Actinocorallia herbida: one gene and its partner. The protein of the gene in region 1 interacts with the protein of each later gene in a pairwise test. Links are inferred from orthologs where the notes say so. Each region holds a gene or a part of one and is shown on either strand. Other genes may lie near its edges. The genes, in order: EDD29_RS08990 and EDD29_RS36035.

What was found.
Region 2: the proteins of EDD29_RS08990 (region 1) and EDD29_RS36035 interact in binary tests that used the Bacillus subtilis proteins (3 or more experiments, as listed by UniProt). The link is inferred for Actinocorallia herbida from one-to-one orthologs.

What each region holds. Positions count from the first base shown.
Region 1 is NZ_RJKE01000001.1:1,895,126-1,901,223, forward strand. What follows is about bases 2,183-5,178. They hold EDD29_RS08990 (ABC transporter permease), read right to left. Parts: upstream 4,266-5,178; coding sequence 3,099-4,265; downstream 2,183-3,098. Other genes in these bases: EDD29_RS08980 (enoyl-CoA hydratase), read right to left, coding at 2,183-2,633; EDD29_RS08985 (type B 50S ribosomal protein L31), read right to left, coding at 2,772-3,020; EDD29_RS08995 (ABC transporter ATP-binding protein), read right to left, coding at 4,262-5,167. Also shown: EDD29_RS08970 (family 43 glycosylhydrolase), read left to right, coding at 1-1,251; EDD29_RS08975 (hypothetical protein), read right to left, coding at 1,472-1,705; more of EDD29_RS08980, read right to left, coding at 1,821-2,182; EDD29_RS09000 (YibE/F family protein), read right to left, coding at 5,199-6,098.
Region 2 is NZ_RJKE01000001.1:7,924,156-7,930,951, reverse strand. What follows is about bases 2,042-5,735. They hold EDD29_RS36035 (efflux RND transporter permease subunit), read right to left. Parts: upstream 5,398-5,735; coding sequence 2,242-5,397; downstream 2,042-2,241. Other genes in these bases: EDD29_RS36030 (response regulator), read right to left, coding at 5,519-5,735. Also shown: EDD29_RS36045 (roadblock/LC7 domain-containing protein), read right to left, coding at 1-113; EDD29_RS36040 (sensor histidine kinase), read right to left, coding at 132-1,718; more of EDD29_RS36030, read right to left, coding at 5,736-6,181; EDD29_RS36025 (sensor histidine kinase), read right to left, coding at 6,178-6,796. UniProt on the Bacillus subtilis protein: Required for self-resistance to surfactin, an antimicrobial lipopeptide surfactant produced by B.subtilis. Also required for swarming motility.

The DNA of each region.
Region 1 (6,098 bases):
CGGGAGGAGGCCCCGGTCGCCGCGTTCGAGACCGGCGGAGACTTCAACGGCGCGGACGCCCTCGACGGCTGGTTCACCGACTGGACCGTCGCCGCCGACCCCGACGCGGGCGGCCACCTGACCTCCCCGGCCTCCGGCGCGTCACTCCAGCTGGCCAAGAAGCAGGTCAAGGGCGACGTCCGGATCGAGGGCGACCTCCGGCTCGGCGAGGGCACGGGCGGCGCCGCGGGGCTCGTCGTCGCGCACAAGAACGACAAGAACTCGATCACCGCGTGGATCGACCGCACCCGCGGCCTGTTCACCGTCGCGACGACGATCAAGGGCGCGACCACCGAGACGAGCGCCCCGCTCCCGGCGGGCTTCTCCTACACCACCTGGCAGAACGTCGCCGTCGAGCGGCGCGGGAACGAGATCACCGCGGCGCTCTCCGCCGACCGGCTGCGCGACCCCGTCGCCGAGGTCGCCGTGGATCTCCCGGCCGGCGCGCCGGACTTCGGCAGGATCGGCGCGGCCACCCGGGGCGGCCGGGTCGACGCGGACAACCTCGGCGCGGCCCCGCTCTACACCCCCGTGACCGAGCGCGTCGCCGAGCCGGAGCCGGGCGCCCTCCTGCCCGCCTACTCCGACGAGTTCGACGGCACCGGCCGTCCCGAGGCGGCCGACGCGGCCTGGAGCTGGGTCCGCGGCGAGAAGGCGACCGCGGCGACGACCGGCGGCGGCGCGCTGACCTGGCCCACCCAGGCCGCCGAGCTCTACCGGACCACCAACACCGCCTCGGTCCTGCTCCGCGACGCGCCCGAGGGCGACTACCTCGTCGAGACCAGGTTGACCTTCGACGGGCGGCTCGGCAACCAGCAGGCCGGCCTCGTGCTGTACGAGAACGACGACAGGTACTTCAAGCTCGCCCACTCGGTCCTGCCGCTCCTGAACAACCTGGGCTTCCTGCACGTCACGGAGTTCAACAAGGAGGCCGAGCGCCCGACGACGACCCCGCCCGAGGCGGTCTCCAGCGGCCCGATGTTCGGCGGCCCGGCCGCCTCGGTGCTCTGGCTGCGCCTGGCCTACACCCAGGTCGACGGCCAGAACCGGGTCAGGGCGGCCTCCAGCACCGACGGGGCGCACTGGACCTGGGCCGGATCATGGTCGACGCCCTACCGGACGGCCCCTCGGATCGGCCTGATCTCGCTGAATCTCCCGGGCGCCACCGCGAAGTTCGACTATGTCCGGACGTACGAGCTGGCCGGTTCGTGAAAATGCGATCCGAGCCACAAGGTTCGCCTACTCCCTAATTGGGGGTAAAAGAGCAGGAAAATGCGAAAGCGCGCCGCTCTCTCGTAGAGAGTGACGCGCTTTCGCTTTGCTCCCGCGAACCGCCGGTCAAAGGCGGAAGGTGTCTCGGCGGATCGCGGGAAATCTCGGGGCGGAGGGTTCGTTCTCTCGCGGGGGTCGCGGGGGCCGCGACGGGGGCGGGTCAGGACCCGAAGGCGGTGCACTCGACCTCGGCCCTGCGCTCGGTCATGCCCTGGGCGACCGAGGTGTTCACGCACTTGCTCTGCTGGGCGTCGAGCTGGACCGTGCCGCAGACCGAGACGCTGGAGTACGTCCGGCAGTCGGCCTGCCGGGCCGTCGCCGCGTTGGCGGCGGGGACTGCTGCGAATCCGCTGAGGGCGAGGGTCGCGGCGGCGACCAGCGGCATGACCTTCATGGTGATTCCCCTTGCTTCTTATTTCTCTGTCACTAACAACGCTATATGCGCCTATGGAGTGAAAGAAGTGAGCCTGGACAATCATTGCCGGGCCTTGGGATTCGCCGCCGTTCGCCTAGCGGGCCGTCTGCGCCTTTCCGCGGTCGATGATGGCCTGCCTGCGCGCCTCGACCTTCGCCGGGTCGAACGTCGCCTCGAGCCAGCCCGTGGAGGTGTCGGACTCGACCCGGTAGCCCTCGCCGATCTGGGCCTCCTCGATCGCCTTGTAGGAGGCGAGGTAGGTCTGGACGGCCGCCGGGTCGTTCCGGGCGATCGTCTCGGCCAGTGCGAGCGCGGCGGGCACCAGTTCGTCGGCCGGGACGACCTGGGTGAGCAGCCCCACCCGCAGGGCCTCCGCGGCGTGCAGGTAGTCGCCGGTCAGGCTCATCCGGCGGGCGTTGCCCCGGCCCACGACCAGCGGCAGCAGCACCGACAGGCCCCAGCCGGGCAGCACCCCAACCCGGGCGTGGGTGTCGGCGAATGAGGCCTGCTCGGAGCCGATGAGGACGTCGCAGTTCAGGGCCAGCTCGAATCCGCCGGTGACGGCCGGGCCGTTGATCGCGCCGATCAGCGGCGTGCGCAGCGGCGGCCACGGGGTGTTCGGCGCCGCGCCGGGGCTCGGCGTGCCGAATCCGAGGTTCCCGCCGCTGGAACCCAGCTCGCGGAGGTCGAGGCCCGCGCAGAACGCCTTCCCGGTGCCGGTGAGCACGATCGCGTGCACCCCGGGATCGGCGTCCAGTTCTCCGAGGACGCGCAGCAGGCCCGTCATCAGGGCGGTGTTGAGCGCGTTGCGCGCCTCCGGCCGGTTCAGCCGGACCAGCGCCACCGCGCCGGACCGCTCCACGATGACGACGTCGTCGGCGGGGGGCGTCTGGGCGGTCTCGGTCATGGTGGCTCCTCGCTTCGGGCCCCGGAGGGGGCGGTGATCGCCTGTCGATCCTGGCAAAGGGCCCTGTGGCCCCTGTCACCCGGGTCCCGGAAAACGCAAAGGGGGCGGATCCGGGTGGATCCGCCCCCTTCGGGCGCTTTACTTGCGCTTGCCGTACCGGCGCTGGAACTGCTCGATGCGGCCCGCGGTGTCGATCGTGCGGCCGCGGCCCGTGTAGAACGGGTGGCTCGCGGACGAGACGTCCACGTCGACGACGGGGTAGGTCTTGCCGTCCGTCCACTCCACGGTCTTGTCGCTCGACACCGTCGAGCGGGTCAGGAAGAGCGTGTCGGCGCTCTTGTCGCGGAAGACGACCGGGCGGTACTCGGGGTGGATTCCCTTCCTCATTCCTGGGTCCTTTCGTGGTCGGGACGAACCGTCACGCCCGGCACAACACGCCCGCCCCCTCCCGCATTCCCGGCCCGCTCACCTGCCCTTGAGCGCCTCCTTGAGGGACACCCGGCCGCCCATGCGCAGCACCGAGTAGGTGTAGACGCGGCCGGAGAACCAGATCAGGGCCCCGATCGTGAGGAGCGCGGGCAGAAGGGCGAGGGCCTGCTCCCACCAGGGGGCGCCGAACGCGCCGCGGACGGGCATGAGGATGGGGGCGAAGAAAGGGATGTAGGACAGGACGCGCGCCGCGGGGCCGTCGGGGTCGGCGGGCAGCACGGTGAAGGCGGCCATGTACGGGATGATCAGCAGGATCTGGATGGGCGCGGTGACACCGCCGATCTCCTCCTGCCGCGCGACGGTCGAGGCCGCCGACGCGTACAGCAGCGCGTAGATCGTGTAGCCCACGAGGAACCACAGCAGCGCCCAGGCCGCGGTGCCCAGCAGCGCGCCCAGGGAGATCCCGAGCACGCCCGTCGCGACCTGGGCGGTGACGCCCGCGGCGGCGACCAGGCCGATCTGGACGAGCCCGACGAGGCCGAGGCCGAGGACCTTGCCCGCCATGAGCCGCCACGGCCGGACCGCGCTGAGCAGCAGTTCGACGACACGGCTCGCCTTCTCCTCCACGACGCCCTGGGCGACGAGCACCCCCGTCGTCTGGAGCACTATGAAGAGGATCAGAGACAGGCCGACCGAAAGGCCGATCCGCTGCTCGCGCAGGTCGTCGGTCCCCTCCAGGGAGACGATCTCGACGTCGGCGCGGCCGACCGCGGCGGCGACCGCGTTCGGGTCGAGGCCCGCGCCGGTCAGTTCGGCGTCGAGGGCGATCTGCCGGGCCAGGCCGGTGAGGGCGCCGCGCAGGTCGTCGTCCGGTTCGTCCTTGACGACGAGGCGGAGCGGGCCGTCCAGGACGAGCGCGTCGAGGTCGCCGTCGGAGACCAGCCGCTCGCCCGCGGCCTCGTCCGTGACGGTGCGCGGTTCGATCTCGAGGCCCGCCGCCTCGGTGACCCCGACGACCTGGGCGCGGGTGGCCGAGTCGGCGAACCCGACGGCCAGGGCGGGGGAGCCGCCGAGCAGTTTCAGCGCGATGAGGGCGCCCACGATCAGCGCCATCATGCCGCCGGTGACGATCAGGAACATGCGGGTCCGCAGGCGGGCGAGCTCCCGCGAGGCGACCAGCCGGATCTCCGCGAACGCGTTCACGCGGCGGCTCCCTTCGGGGCGTCACCGGCGACGGTCTCGCGGAACAGCTCGGTGAGCCCGGGTCTGCGCCAGGAGAACTCGGTGACGCGGCCGGCGTCGAGGGCGGCCCGCAGGAGCGCCTGCTCGTCGGCGCCGGGGCCCGGGGTGTAGGAGCCGTCCTCCTCCCGGGTGAACCCGGGCACGGCGGCGGCCCATCCGGGCGCCGCCCCCTCGATCTCGACGACGAGGCGGGCCGTTCCGTCCGCGCGCAGTTCCGCGACGGTGCCGAGCGCGACCATCCGCCCGGCGCGCACGATCCCGACCCGGTGGCAGAGGCGTTCGACCAGGTCGAGCTGGTGGCTGGAGAAGACGACGGGGACGCCTTCGGCGGCCTTCTCGCGCAGCACGTCGCTCATGACGTCGACGGCCACCGGGTCGAGCCCGGAGAACGGCTCGTCCAGCACGAGGAGGCGCGGATCGTGCACGAGCGCGGCGGCGAGCTGGACCCGCTGCTGGTTGCCGAGGCTGAGCTTCTGCACCTCGTCCTCGGCGCGCTCGGCGACCCCGAGCCGGGCCAGCCAGGCGTCGGTCGCGGCGCGGGCGGCGGGCGCGGAAAGGCCCCGCAGCCGGGCGAGGTAGACGAGCTGGTCGCGGACCTTCATCTTGGGGTAGAGGCCGCGTTCCTCCGGCATGTAGCCGATCGTGCGGCGCACCGCGTCGCCGAGCGGGGCGCCGTCCCAGCGGATCTCGCCGGAGTCGGCGGCGAGGACGCCGAGCACGATCCGCATCGCCGTCGTCTTGCCGGCCCCGTTGCTGCCGACGAATCCGAAGATCTCTCCTTCCTTCACCTCGAAGCCCAGCTCGTCCAATGCTTGGCGCGGGCCGTAACTCTTGGAGACACGGTCGAGTACGAGATTTCCCATAAGGGGAAACATGTCGGACTTGAGCCAGGTGTCAAGCCCGGTGATCTTCAGCGCGTGCCGCCGGGACCGTCATGGCGGGCCGCGGCGTCGGAGAGCGCCGGGCGCGGGCCGCGGTGAAGGCCGCCAGGGCCGTGGTGAGCGGCACCGCGGCGATCAGGCCGAGCGTCCCCGCGGCGCTGCGCACGATCTCCTGGGCGACGACGGGGTTGGTGAGCACGTCGCCGACCGACTGGTCGCCGATCCGGAACAGCAGCAGGAGCGGCAGCGACGCGCCCGCGTAGGCCAGCACGATCGTGTTGATCACCGAGGCGATGTGCGCGCGGCCCACCCGCGCGCCCGCCCGGTACAGCTCGCCGAAACCGGCCGACGGGTTCGCCGCGGAGAGCTCCCGGACCGTCGCCGCCTGGGTGACGGTCACGTCGTCCAGCACGCCGAGGGAGCCGATGATGATGCTCGCGAGCAGCAGGCCCCGGGTGTTGATCGCGTAGTTGTAGTCGAGGTAGAAGCTGCTCTCGTCGGTGATCCCGTTGAGGTTCGCCAGGCCGATCGCCGCGGTCGCGAGCAGCCCGGTGAGCGCGAGCGCGGCGAGGGTGCCGAGCACCGCGAGGGTGGTCGTCGGGGTGAACCCGTGCGTCAGGTAGAGCACCGTGAGGATGATCGCGGCGGCGCACACGATCGCGACGAGCAGCGGCGGGCCGCCCGCGAGGATCGCCGGGATGAGGAACAGCACGAGCAGCGTGAACGTCAGCGCCAGCCCGGCGAGCGCGGCGAGCCCGCGCCACCTGCCGAACGCCACGACGGCCAGGACGAACGCGGCGGCGATGATCCAGAGCGGGTCCGACCTGTCGTGGTCGGACAGGAGGTACCGGTCGAGGCCCGTCGTGCCCGGCGTCTCGATCACCAGGACGTCGTCACCCGCCTCGTAGAGGTG
Region 2 (6,796 bases), 6.0 Mb from region 1 along the record:
CCGTCCTTGGACAGCACGAGGATGTGCCGGATGCCTGGCGTTCTCTGCCGCAGCGCCTCCAGCAACCATTCGAGGGTCTGCTCCGTGGCGCTGGTGGAGTCAATGGTGCTCATATCGGGGAAGACCGGTTCCTATCGTTCGTCCTGGGTCTGCGACGCGTCTTTCCCGGCCTGCCGGAAGGCGGCGAACCGGGCCCCTGCCTCGCGAATGTCCGCCGGAGGGGCGGGCTCGGCCGGGAGATCGAGGTGGCCCGCAGCGGCCAGGGCGGCGCCTCGCGGGCGCTTGGGCAGGTCGGACCAGTCACCGCCGGACGACGTCGCCGCGGCCTCCTGGAGGTCCTCAGCGGCGGGCGCGGGGACGGTCACGGTGGGCCGGCCGGTGAGGGCGGCGGGCGGCGAGTCGGGCCGCTGCTGGGTGACCAGCTGGCGCGGGATCATCATGACGACGCCGGTGCCGCCCCGCGAGGACGGCCGGAAGTTCACCTTCAGCCCGTACTTGGAGTTGAGGCGGCCGACGACGGCGAGGCCGAGGCGGGTGCCGGGCATCGTTCGCAGGTCGAACGGGCCGGCGACGAGGGACTCGGCGCGCTGCCGTTCGCGCTTGCGCATGCCGAGGCCGCTGTCCTCGATGGTGATGATGACGCCCGCGTCCTCCTCTTCCAGGTAGACGTGGACCTCGCTGCCGTGCGCCGAGAACGTCGTCGCGTTGTCCATGAGCTCGGCGAGCGCGTGCATGACGCCCTCGGCCGCGTAGCCGACGACCGCGGCCTTGCTCGTGTTGTGCAGCCGGACGCGCCGGTAGGCGTCGATCCGGCCCATCGCGCCGCGCAGGACGCTCTCCATGACGATGGGCTTGGTCCAGCGGCGGCCGGTGCGGCCGCCGCTGAGCAGCGCGATGCTGTCGGCGAGCCGGCCGAGCTGGGAGACCCGGTGGTCGATCTCCAGCAGGTCGGCGAAGACCTTGTCGTCGCCGTACCTGTGCTCCATCTCGCGCAGTTCGGCGAGAAGGCTCGTGGTCTGGGCCTGCACCCGGGCCGCGGCGTTCGCGCACGCGGCCATCGCCGCACCGCCCCGCCGCTCGCCGCTGGTGACCGCCTCGGCGATCTCCTCCAGCAGCCGGTCCAGCTCGGCGTCCGCGGGCCGCTCCAGCGCGGCGAGCACCGTCTCGCGGGACGCGCGCTCGTCGCGGGCGAGGCGCACCATCTCGGGTAGCAGCACATCGGTGAGGCGGGCCGCCTCGAGTTCGTGCCGGGTGGTCGCGGCGGCCGCGGCGGCGGTGCGCTGCTCGGCCGCGTGCAGTTCGGCGGCGACGGTGTGCAGCAGCCGCTGGAGGGTGACGTTCGCCGGACGCCGGATCTCGCCGAGCATGACCTCCAGCGGGGCGCCTTCGCGGGCGCGGCGCACGAGGATCGGCAGGGACTCCTCGCCGATCCGGTACAGCTCGGTCTCGACCCCGTTGAGCTCGGTGCCGACGTGCGCGAACCGCGTGGCGTCCCAGCGGCCGCGGGCCGCGAAGTAGACGGTGAGGGCGCACGACAGGCACAGGGCGAGGGCGGCGCCGCCACCGCCCCAGGCGGTGACCTCGCGGACCTCGGCGGGCACGGTCGTGACGGCCCACACCCAGCCGGCCCCGGAGGCCAGGACACAGCACAGCCAGGCGAGCAGGGCCCGTTCGACCGGCGGACGGGGGGCTTTGGCGGGTGGGGAAGCCGTAGACATGGACCAGGTCCTCATCACGTGACGGACACGATTCTTACGCAGGTGGCAGCATGCCGTATTCGGCGACCTGAAGGGGCATTTTCTGTTATCTCCCGGGGCGGTGTGGCAGCTAACGCGAAGGTTGACACCTGTCCCCGGAGTGTAAATTGTCCCGGTCCAGCGGGTGAAAGCCCAGGTCGTCTCTCCCCGCGGGCCGGATCCGCGGGGGCGCGTTAGTGTTGTAGGTCATAGTTGGTAGTTCGCGTTATCTAATCCATTTGTTGTGAAAAGTCCGTTTAGTGGTGATATGTCCAGTACCGTGCTCCGGCTCGAAGGGTCCGCCCCGGATGTGGGGGCGCCAGGGGCGGCCGAGCGTCGTTCTGTCGCCCCCGGCCCCCCTTTCCCGGGTTCCGGCCATACTGGACATCTGCCAGAAAGGGACGGAAGCGGACGCCCTTCGCCTGACGGGTAAGGGAATCTCCGGGAACGGGTGCGGCCCCCGTCCCGGGAAGGGACAGGGGCCGCGGGGAAGGGCGGGAAGGGGCTAGGACACCGGCGTGAGCTCGGCGGCCTCGTCCTCGTCGCGCTCGGCCGGAGGCTCGGCCGCGGCGCCCTTCTTCTTGGCGTGCTTGGCCTCGCGCCGCCCCTCGACCATCGTGTAGAGGGTCGGGATCAGCACCAGGGTCAGCAGCGTCGAGCTGAGCAGGCCGCCGATGACCACGATCGCCAGCGGCTTGGAGATGAACCCGCCGTGGCCGGTGATCCCCAGCGCCATCGGGATCAGCGCGAAGATCGTCGCCAGGGCCGTCATCAGGATCGGCCGCAGGCGGCGCCGACCGCCCTCGAACACCGCCTCGTGCAGCGGCATGCCCTGCTCGCGGTAGGTGTTGATGAGGTCCACCAGCACGATCGCGTTGGTGATGACGATGCCGATCAGCATCAGCATGCCGATCATCGCGGCGACGTCCAGCGGCGTGCCGGTGATGAGCAGCAGCAGGATCGCGCCGGTCGCGGCGAACGGGATGGAGACCAGCAGCACCAGGGTCTGGCGGATGCTGCCGAACACGGCGACCAGGATCAGGAAGACGATCAGGATCGCCGCGAGCATCGCCAGGCCGAGCTGGCCGAACGCGTCGCCCTGGTCGGAGAGGACACCGGCGAGGGTGTAGGTCGCGCCCTCGGGCGGGTCGGTCTCGTCCAGCACCTTCTGGACCGCGGCGCTCGCCTTGGTGAGGTCCTCGGCCACCGGGGTCGCCGAGACCGTGACGGTGCGCTCCCCGTCGAGGCGGCTGCGCTCGACCGAGCCGGCCACCTCCTTCACGTCGGCGATGTCGGAGAGCTTCACCAGGCCGGCCGCCGTCGGGACCCGCAGGTTGCGGACGTCGGCCAGGGAGGCCGGCTTCTCGGTGCTGCTCTTGACCACGACGTCGGTCTCGGCGCCCTCGACGTTGACCGTGGAGACGGTCGAGCCCTGGATCGCCTGGGCGACGATCTGGGAGATGGCGACCTCGGACAGGCCGGCCTTCGCCGCGCGGACGTCGTTGGCGCGGATGGTGATCTGCGGCGCGCTCTCCGAGAGGTCGGTGGTGACCTCCTTGAGCTCCGGCAGCTTCGCCAGCGCGTCGCGCATCTTCTCCGCGCCGGCCTTCAGCGTCGCGTCGTCGGTGGCCTTGACCTGGATCTCGATGGCGTTGCTGGCGCCGACGCCGGTGTCCGCGGCGACGCTCAGCTCGCCGGCGCCCTGGAGCGCCTTGAGCTTCTCGTCCAGCTCGTCCTGGACCGCCTCGGCGTCGGCGCCGTCGGCCAGCGCGACGGTGAGGCCCGCGGTGTTGCCCGCGCCGCCGCCGAACATGCCGCCGCTGCCCTCGCCGACGGTGACCTGGTAGGACTCGACGCCCTTGGTGCCCTTGACCGCCGCCTCGACCTTCTGGGCCGCGGTGTTCGTGGTCGCGAGGTCGGTGCCGACGGGGAGGGTCTGGGTGACGCGCAGCGAGGCGACCTCGCCCGAGCCGATGAAGCTGCTCTTCAGCAGACCCGCCATGCCGAAGGTGGCGATGAGGATCACCAGGGAGAGCGCCAGGACGGTCTTCCGCCTGGTGATGGCCCACCCGATGATCGGGACGTAGTAGCGCTGGAGCGGACCCTGCCGCTCCTCCTCCTCGATCTTGGCGCGGAACGCCTCGACGTCGCCGCCGGTGTCGGGGATCTTGAGGAACCAGAAGGCGAGCACCGGGACGATCGTCAGCGAGACGACCAGGGAGGCGATCATCGCGACGGCCACGGTGATGGAGAACGGCCGGAACAGCTCGCCGATGAAGCCGCCGACCACGGCGATGGGCAGGAACACCGCGACCGTGGTGGCGGTGGAGGAGGTGACGGCGCCCGCCACTTCCTTGACCGCGCCGATGATGGCGGTGCGCTTCTCCTCGCCGTAGCCGAGGTGGCGCTTGATGTTCTCCAGGACGACGATCGAGTCGTCCACCACTCGTCCGACGGCCATGGTGAGCGCGCCGAGGGTGAGCATGTTGAGCGAGTAGTCGGCGAACTTCAGCGTGATCAGCGCGACGAGCAGCGACAGCGGGATCGAGATCGCGGTGACCAGGGTGGAGCGGCCGGAGCGCAGGAAGACCACGATCACGAGCACGGCCATGAGGAGGCCGAGCAGGCCCTCCTCGACCAGGCCGCGGACGGAGGAGGCGACCTGTGGTCCGTTGTCGGAGATGACCGTGAGCTCGGCCCCGTCGCCGAGCGCCTTCTCCAGGTCGGGCAGCTTCTCCTGGACGGCGTCGGACACCGTGGTGGCGCTGCCGTCGTGGTCCAGGGTGATCGAGACGCCCAGGCTGTCCTGGCCGTTGGTGCGGGTCAGCGAGGTCGGCTCGCTGTCGGCGAGGGTGACGTCGGCGATCGCCGACAGCCGGACCGGGCCGGAGGACGCGCCCGGCGCGGTGGCGCCGGCGGGCGCGGACGGGGTGATCCAGAGATCCTGGATGTCCTTGACCGAGGTGATCGGGCCGCCGGTCTGCACGCTGAGGTTCTTGCCGTCCGCGGCGATCGAGCCGCTCGGCACGGTCATGCCCGCGGTGCTCAGGGCGCCGGTGATGGAGGTGACGTTCAGACCGCGCGCGGCCATGGCCGCGGCGTCCGGGACGATCTGCACGAGCTTCTCGCGCTCACCGCTGACGGTGACCTCGTTGACTCCGTCGATGGACTGGAGCTCCGGGACGACCGAGCGCTGGAGCCGGTCGGCGAGATCCTGCGCGTTCGCGCCGCCGGTGGCCGCCAGCGTGACGGTCGGGATGTCGCCGAGGGAGCCGGTCCGCACCTCGGGGTCGACCGACTCGGGCAGCTGCGACAGCCGGTTGATCGCCTGCTGCACCTCGCTGACCCTGGCGTCGGTGTCCGTGCCGAACTCGTACATCATGATGACCACGCCGACGGACTGGCGCGACGTCGACGACATCGTGTCCAGGCCCTCGGAGCCCTTGGCCACGTTCTCGATCGGCTTGATGATCTGTTCCTCGATGACCTCGGGGGAGGCGCCGGGGTAGACGGCCGTGATCGAGACCACCGGAAGGCTCAGGTTCGGCAGCAGCTGCTGCTTGAGGGTCGGGATCGCGTACGCGCCCACCGCGAGCACCGCGAGCGTGATCAGCATGATCAGCTTGCGATGCTTGAGGCTGATTCTGGACAACCAGGACACGGGGGATAGCTCGTTTCACAGGAGTTCGGACAGGACGCTATTCACTTTGCCGCCGAGGGGGCGGCTCCCGAATCGGAGCACGGCGGGTATTCCGACTACCGCGACCGCGGTATGCGGAGAGTCACCTCTCGCCCGGACGGACGAGTCCGGTCTCGTAGGCGATCACCACGAGTTGGGCCCGATCGCTGACGCCGAGCTTTGACATGGTGCGGTTGATGTGCGTCTTTACCGTATGCGGGCTCAAGTGGAGTCTGAGCGAGATGTCGTCGTTGGAGAGGCCCCACGCGACGAGCGACAGCACCTCGCGCTCACGCGGAGTGAGCTCCGCAAGCCGCTCCTGCCCGTATTCGGAGGGCTGCGCCGGGCTCTCGCGGAAGTGCGCGATGAGCGCCTTGGTGGCCGCGGGGGAGAGCAAGGACTCACCCGCGGCGACGGTCCGGATGCCGTTCAGGAGGTCGACGGGCTCCACGCCCTTGCCGAGGAAACCGCTCGCGCCCGCGCGCAGCGCCTCGAAGACGTACTCGTCGAGCTCGAAGGTGGTGAGGATGAGGACCTTGCACTCCGGGATCGCCTCTTTGAGCTTGCGGGTCGCCTCGAGGCCGTCCATGCCGGGCATCCGGATGTCCATGATCACCAGATCGGCGCGCGCCTCGACGGCGAGGGCGACGGCCTCGCCGCCCTCGGACGCCTCGCCGACCACCTCCATGCCCGGCTCGCGGCTCAGCAGGTACCGCAGCGTGCCGCGGAGGAGCGCCTGGTCGTCGGCCAGCACCACCTTGATCATCGCACCCCCAAAGGAAGCTCCGCATCCACCTTGAAACCTCCGCCGCCGACCGGACCGACCGTGATCGACCCGCCCACCGCCGCGGTGCGCTCGCGCATGCCCAGCAGGCCGCGCCCGACGCCGTCGCCCGGAGGCTCGTCCCCCGGGCCGTCGTCCTCCACGGTGATCCGCAGCGCGTTCGGCGCGTACCGGAGGCGGACCTTCGCCTCGGCGGCGCGCGAGTGCTTGCGGACGTTGGTGAGCGCCTCCTGGACGATCCGGTAGCCCGACACGTTCACCGCCGACGGTAGCTGCCGCGGCTCGCCCTCAGTCGAGATGTCCACAGCCAATCCTGCCCGTCTGAACGATTTGACCAGATCGTCGAGGCGATCGATTCCGGGGACGGGCGCTCGCGGAGTGTCGGACTCGTCCTCTCCGCTCCCGAGAAGCCCCACTATCGCGCGCAGCTCCGTCAGCGCCTCGCGCGAGTCGTCCTTGATGTGGGCGAGGACCTCGGCGGCGTGGCCGGACGCCTCGTTCAGATGGAGGGTGACCGCCGCCTGGGCGTTGATCAGCGTGAGCTGGTGGGCGACCACGTCGTGCAGCTCGCGGGCGATGCGCATGCGCTCCTCGGCG